3 regions of the Metabacillus sp. 84 genome follow, and region 2 is predicted to be linked to each of the others. Evidence: riboswitches for the same ligand, from Rfam matches in the RefSeq annotation. Region 2 holds a riboswitch; each other region holds the start of a gene.
What was found. A riboswitch is a leader RNA that binds a small molecule or an ion and turns the genes downstream of it on or off. The one in region 2 is predicted to bind S-adenosylmethionine.

Region 1 (2,265 bases), on a different contig from region 2:
TTTAAATTATCCGAACAATCCTACGGGAGCAGCAGCCAATGCAGCTTTTTTTAGAGAAACCGCTGATTTTGCCAAGCAGCACCATATTTGTACCATTCATGATTTTGCCTATGGAGCGATTGGGTTTGACGGCGAAAAGCCGTTAAGTTATCTTCAGACCCCTGGTGCAAAGGAAACGGGAATTGAAATTTATACTCTTTCGAAAACGTTCAATATGGCGGGGTGGCGGGTAGCGTTTGCAGCTGGAAATGCCAGTGTTATAGAAGCAATCAACCTGTTTCAGGATCATATGTATGTAAGTGTTTTTGGTGCTGTTCAGGATGCGGCCGAAGCAGCTTTGCTGGATAGAGGGGACAGCTTAAAAGCGCTTGTCCGGATGTATGAAAGACGCCGGAATACACTGGTGGATGCCTTTAAGGAAATCGGCTGGAACATTCAAGCTCCTAAGGGGAGTTTCTTCGCTTGGCTGCCCGTTCCCGAGCGCTTTACATCCCAGGAATTTTCAGATCTTCTTCTGGAAAAAGCTCATGTTCTTACCGCACCGGGAAGCGGGTTCGGCCAATTTGGCGAAGGATATTTGCGTGCTGGTCTGCTTACGGATGAAGCCAGGATCCGGGAGGCGGCCGAAAGGATTGGGAAGCTTGACATTTTCCGGCCGTAATGGAATGATTTTCAATTATGACTTGACACATTTCCAAATCCCTGCAATAATCCAAATTAATTGAAAATTTCGCCTGCGGATTTTTTGCAGGCCTATACCGTACTTATCAAGAGCAGGCGGAGGGACCAGCCCTATGAAGCCCGGCAACCGACTTGAACTGAACGTTCAAGCACGGTGCTAAATCTTGCAGTGTCAGCACTGAGAGATAAGGTACTGCATAACTATTATGCAAAGCCTCTTCTCTTATGACGAAGAGGCTTTTATATTGCTATGAAGACGGAGGCTTGACGATGAGTGAACTGATTGCGACCTATCTTGTACACACTTCAAATGACCGCCTGGAAGAAAAAGCGGAGGGGATTGCGCTCGGGCTGACCATAGGCTCGTGGACAGATCTTCACGAGCTTGAAAAGGAGCAGCTGAAAAAACATAAAGGCACAGTACTGTCCGTGGAAAGATTAAGCGGAGACGTGCGTGCGAATGAATTCTTCGGTAAAAAGCTGACGCGCGGTCTCATTAAAATTGCCTACCCTGCAGCCAATTTTTCTGAAGACCTTCCCGCTGTTTTAACGACTGCTTTTGGGAAATTGTCGCTGGATGGGGAAATCAAGCTTCTGGATCTCGAATTCTCCAGTGAACTTGCAAAGAAATTTGCGGGCCCTAAATTTGGAATCAGCGGAATTAGAGAAAAGCTTGGTGTAAATGACCGTCCGCTGTTTATGAGCATTTTTAAAGGCGTGATTGGCAAGGACTTGGAATATTTGAAAAAGCAGCTTTATGAGCAGCTTGCAGGAGGGATGGATTTAGTAAAGGACGATGAAATCCTGTTTGAAAATCCCCTGACTCCGTTTTTGGAACGGGTTAAGAAAGGACGGGAAATCATTGACCAACTGCAAAAAGAAACAGGGAAACGTTCTTTATATGCAGTGAATCTGACGGGAAGGACATTTGAGCTCCGGGACCGGGCAAGATGGGCGGCCGAAGCTGGCGCGACAGCTCTTTTATTGAATGTGCACGCGTATGGACTGGACGTTCTTCAGGCTCTGGCAGAGGATGAGGAAGTGAATGTTCCGGTCATGTCCCATCCGGCGGTAAGCGGCGCTTTCGCTTCTTCGCCATTTTATGGATTTTCCTATCCGCTCCTTTTAGGGAAGCTGACACGTTTGGCTGGCGCAGATCTTTCCTTGTTTCCATCTCCATACGGAAGTGTAGCTTTGGAGAAAAAAGCAGCATTGGGAATTGCTGAGGAATGCACCGTCCAAAGCAGCATCAGGGAAACCTTTCCGGTACCTTCTGCCGGCATACATCCAGGTCTAGTTCCGGTTATCATGAACGACTTTGGAACAGACTGTGTCATTAATGCAGGAGGCGGCATCCATGGGCATCCTCTTGGTGCTTCTGGAGGAGCTGCGGCCTTCCGTTCCGCAGGAGAAGCCGTTCTTGAACACATCTCACTTGAAGAACGGGCAAAAACCGATAAACCATTGGCTCTGGCCCTTGAATTATGGGGTCAATATGGCAACGCTGAAAAATGAAGCCTGTCATTTTCTGTGATTCTGATGGACCGGTGACGATTTAATGTTGGCGGTGTAATGGATTGACCG
Region 2 (2,265 bases):
CGCACTGATGCTGTCTGCCGGTGCTGAACCTCAGGAAGTTTATGCAAGGGAACATCAGCAGGAGCCTGCTTATGCTAAATGGTCGCGCATTGCCATTCAGGAGGCAAAAAAGAAATACCCGGACGCTAAGCTCCTGGATTATTTATATATAGGACGTGAAGATTCAGGAAGGACCGCCAAAGAGAAATTCAAACTATGGGTGCGCAGGGACAGCCGGGAGTTTGGATTATTCGTCACCGTGGAGTTCGAGAAAGACACACAGAAAGTAAAAGCGGTCACATTCACTGAATCCGACCGGTAAACACAGGTTTTCCCTCCTGCTGATCGCGGTATAAATAAGTAACTATGGGGGGGAAAGCAAATGTATAAAAAAGAATTTTACGTTTTTGATGATCAAGGTCCGAAGTCTGCTGTTATCCGCAACTATCATGAGTCTGACTTTGATGGATTGATCCGGATTCAGAGGGAGAGCTTTCCTCCTCCTTTTCCAAGCGAGCTCCTGTGGAGCAAAGAGCAGCTTCAAAGCCACATCCGCTTGTTTCAGGAAGGAGCTCTATGCATTGAAGTGGATGGAGTGCTCGCAGGATCCCTGACGAGCCTTTTAGTTGATTATGACGAGAAAGGTCCGGACCATACGTGGGATGATATGACGGACCGGGGTTATATCGGCAGCCATGTTTCAGAGGGCAGAACGCTGTATGTTGTGGATATAGGGGTAAGACCTCAATACCGGAAGGCAGGGCTTGGGAGCTGGCTTATGTTTTCTGCCTATGAATTGGTTGTACATAAAAAGCTTGATCGTTTGCTCGGAGGCGGAAGAATGCCGGGCTACTATAAAAAGTCAGATGAACTGAAACCTGAAGAGTATTTAGAGGGTGTTGTAAACGGGGAGTTAAAGGATCCGGTCCTTACCTTTTTGCTCAGGTGCGGCCGCACCCCTTTGAAGGTCATGGGGAACTATTTAGAGGATGAAGAATCATGCCATTATGCTGCATTGATGGAATGGAAGAATCCTTTTGCTGGAAAGTAAATAGCAATTATTGCTGTTTTCTATTCATCTTTTTTAACATATATCCTTGCTGTTGCTGCAGCAGGCTTGGTAAGGCTTTCATGAATGACAGCATGTAAATATTTTTTTAAGAAAATAAAATTATGGTTTGACATTTTTTTGTGCAGCCCTTAAGGTAGTAAAAGATTGTTTATGAAATGCCCATAAATTTACGAACTTCTTATCACGAGAGGCGGAGGGACTGGCCCTGCGATGCCTCGGCAGCGGACTTTTTTAAGAGTGCTGTGCCAAATCCAGCAAGCAAATGCTTGAAAGATGAGAAGAGTGTCCTGATTATTGTGTATTAAGGCCTCTTCTTAAGGATAAGAAGGGGTCTTTTTTATGAACAGAATTGATGCGAGGTGGGAAAATGAACGTGAATCGTGAAGTAAAAGCAAATCCGCTGGCGCTGCTGCCGCTGCTGATTTTTATCGCCCTTTTTATTACGGCAGGTGTGATCACCGGGGACTTTTATAAACTGCCGATGGTTGTATCCATTTTGGTCGCAGTAGCCGCAGCGCTGTTTATGAATAGAAAAGAAACGCTGAATTCGAAGGTTGAGCGCTTTGCAAAGGGTGCCGGCCATCCGGATATTATGATTATGGTCTTTATTTACATCCTGGCAGGTGCTTTTTCGGAATCGGCCAAAGCTATGGGAGCAGTTGAATCGACAGTAAACCTGGCTCTGACCTACTTTCCACAGAGCTTTCTTGTAGCAGGATTGTTCATTATTGCAGCGTTTGTTTCCCTTTCAATGGGAACATCAATGGGGACGATCGCAGCTCTTGGCCCTATAGCAGCAGGAATCAGCGGGGAAACTGAAATCCCTGTAGCACTTGCTGTGGCTGCCGTTATCGGAGGAGCAATGTTCGGAGATAATCTCTCCTTCATATCCGACACTACGATTGCGGCGGTCAGAACCCAGAAGACAGAAATGCTGGATAAGTTCAAAACGAATTTCTTTATTGTTTTGCCGGCAGCAGTCGTCACAGCGATCATTTTGATTGTGATCTCTGCAGGAATGGATTCCACAGTGGAAACGAAGGAATTCAATTTCATTAAAATGCTCCCATACCTTGGAGTATTGATTGGAGCTCTGGCAGGACTGAACGTTGTTGCCGTGCTTGGGGGGGGAATAGTATTGACCGCGATCATCGGACTCTCCGATGGCAGCTTCAATATCCTTTCTTTTTCCCAATCGCTAATGGACGGAGTAT
Region 3 (2,265 bases), on a different contig from region 2:
AGGTGAACGGGAACGCTGACTCCTCCCGTTTCCTTATCTGTTTTATGGCTGTTGTGCAGCAGCTTCGTTTGCATTGACCAATCAGTATTGCTCAATTTTTTCCGCCTCCTTAACAGCCTCGAATGCCTGCTTCAAATCCGCTTTGATATCTTCTGCGTGCTCTATTCCCACCGAGAAGCGCAGAAGCCGGTTACAGACACCGTTTGCCGTACGTATTTCTTCTGGTATATCCATATGCGTCTGGGTAGCCGGATACGTCATCAAACTTTCAACCCCGCCAAGACTCTCTGCAAACGTGATGATGTTCAAATTTTTCAAAAAGGGGTTGATCCACTCCTCTTTAGCGATTCGAAAGGAAAGCATGCCCCCTCTTCCCGGATAAAGGACATCCGTTACCTCTGGGCTTTCCTCTAAAAATTTCGCCACTTCTGCAGCATTGAGCTCGTGCTGCCTCATTCTTAATGCCAGCGTTTTCAACCCCCTGATCAGGAGCCAGGAATCAAAAGGGGATAAAACGGCTCCGATTGCATTATGGTGGGACGCAAGCTCCCTGCAGAGCTCTTCGCCTTTCGCTGCCACAATTCCGGCGAGCAGGTCGTTATGCCCTCCCAAGTACTTGGTTGCGCTGTGAATGACAATATCTGCTCCGCTTTTCAGCGGCTGCTGGATGACCGGTGTATAAAAAGTGTTATCGACAATCAGCAGCAGTCCATGCTTTTTTGCCATTTGTGCGACCGCTGCTATATCCGCTTCCTGCATAAGCGGATTCGTTGGCGTTTCTAGAAAAATCGCTTTTGTATTTGGGAGGATTCTCGCTTCAGTATGCTCCAGGTTTGTAAATGAATCATATTGAAACGTTAATCCATATTTGCGCCATTCCTGCTCAAAAAGCCGGTACGTTCCGCCATAGATGTCCGACGAAACGATTAAATCATCACCTGTTTTAAACAAAGCCATAATCGTCTGAATCGCCCCCATCCCGGAGCTGAAAGCAAAGCCCTGATCTGCTCCTTCAAGCTCCGCAACAGCATGCTCAGCGATTGCTCTCGTCGGGTTGCCCGTCCGTATGTAATCAAAGCCCGTCGACTCTCCAATTCCTGCATGGCGATAGGCTGTCGTTAAGTAAATCGGAGGATTGACGGCGCCTGTCGCCTGTTCACTGCGGTTGCCTATTTGAGCCAGGATCGTTTCTGTATGTTTTGTCATATTATCCCCTCATTTCTTTTAATAAAAGAATACAAAAAAGCCTTCTCCTGAAATAAGAAGAAGGCTTGTCGCTTAAACATTTCTTCCTCTTATCTCCCAAGCTCCGAGTTGCTTGCTGGATTTAGCACCTTGGTACGCAGTCACGTTCGCGTGTCTACCGGTTGCTGAGGTTTCGCAGGGCCAGTCCCTCCACCTCTCTGGATAAGAATAAATCGTCGGAAATATATGAATTTTTTATAACCTTACCGTATATCTATGATTTTTTCAAGCTTTTCATTCATTCTTTTCTGCTCTTTTGAAAACAGCATTTTTTCCAGAATCGTGATAAAATAAGTGGAAGCGAATTCAAAAGTGAATTTTTAGCTTGTATTACATTCATCTGGAGGACTTACAAGTGGAGAAGCAAACTGGAATCGTTAAAGAATCTTCTTTTTTTTCAGAGGCATTAGATGAAGAGCTGACAGTACTCACCTACCTGCCCAAAAGCTTTTCACCGCTCTATAAATACAGCGTCCTGATTGCCCAGGACGGTCAGGATTACTTCAGGCTTGGGCGGATTGCCCGCCAATATGAATCACTTCTGGAAACCGGAAACGCTGAAAATTTAATTATCGTGGGAATTCCTTATAAAAACGTTAAGGACCGGAGAGAGAAATACCATCCTGAAGGGGCGAAGTTTGCTGCCTACAAGCGTTTTCTCGCTCATGAACTGGTTCCCTTTCTGGACCGGGAATTTCCGACCTATCAGGTGGGTCAGGGCCGTGCCCTGATCGGTGATTCGCTTGCAGCTACGATCGGATTCATGACAGCTCTCGATTATCCGAGCATTTTTGGCAAAATCATTATGCAGTCTCCTTATGTTGATGCACAGGTGCTTGAGGCCGTTTCGTCCTTTACATCAGGACCGGAAATGACGATTTACCATCAGGTCGGCATAAGAGAAACTGAAGTAAAAACCACTGCCGGAGAGGTGCAGAATTTTATCGAACCGAATCGTGAATTGCAAAAAGCGATCGAAAAAAAAGGATTTCCTTACACATATGAAGAATTTGATGGAGA

Region 1: it holds a riboswitch for S-adenosylmethionine, as region 2 does, so the genes downstream of both, ACQCV8_RS12620 (2,3-diketo-5-methylthiopentyl-1-phosphate enolase) here and ACQCV8_RS18790 (Na+/H+ antiporter NhaC family protein) in region 2, are expected to answer to the same signal.
Region 3: it holds a riboswitch for S-adenosylmethionine, as region 2 does, so the genes downstream of both, ACQCV8_RS19045 (methionine biosynthesis PLP-dependent protein) here and ACQCV8_RS18790 (Na+/H+ antiporter NhaC family protein) in region 2, are expected to answer to the same signal.

What each region holds. Positions count from the first base shown of each region.
Region 1 is NZ_JBNILN010000006.1:94,278-96,542, forward strand. Features, by position in the region: gene ACQCV8_RS12615 (pyridoxal phosphate-dependent aminotransferase) at 1-661, shown strand, start outside; SAM riboswitch class I at 762-873, shown strand; gene ACQCV8_RS12620 (2,3-diketo-5-methylthiopentyl-1-phosphate enolase) at 952-2,196, shown strand.
Region 2 is NZ_JBNILN010000017.1:41,210-43,474, reverse strand. Features, by position in the region: gene ACQCV8_RS18800 (DUF3889 domain-containing protein) at 1-301, shown strand, start outside; gene ACQCV8_RS18795 (GNAT family N-acetyltransferase) at 362-1,030, shown strand; SAM riboswitch class I at 1,227-1,331, shown strand; gene ACQCV8_RS18790 (Na+/H+ antiporter NhaC family protein) at 1,419-2,265, shown strand, end outside.
Region 3 is NZ_JBNILN010000018.1:22,964-25,228, reverse strand. Features, by position in the region: gene metC (cystathionine beta-lyase) at 1-74, opposite strand, end outside; gene ACQCV8_RS19045 (methionine biosynthesis PLP-dependent protein) at 82-1,206, opposite strand; SAM riboswitch class I at 1,293-1,414, opposite strand; gene ACQCV8_RS19040 (esterase family protein) at 1,601-2,265, shown strand, end outside.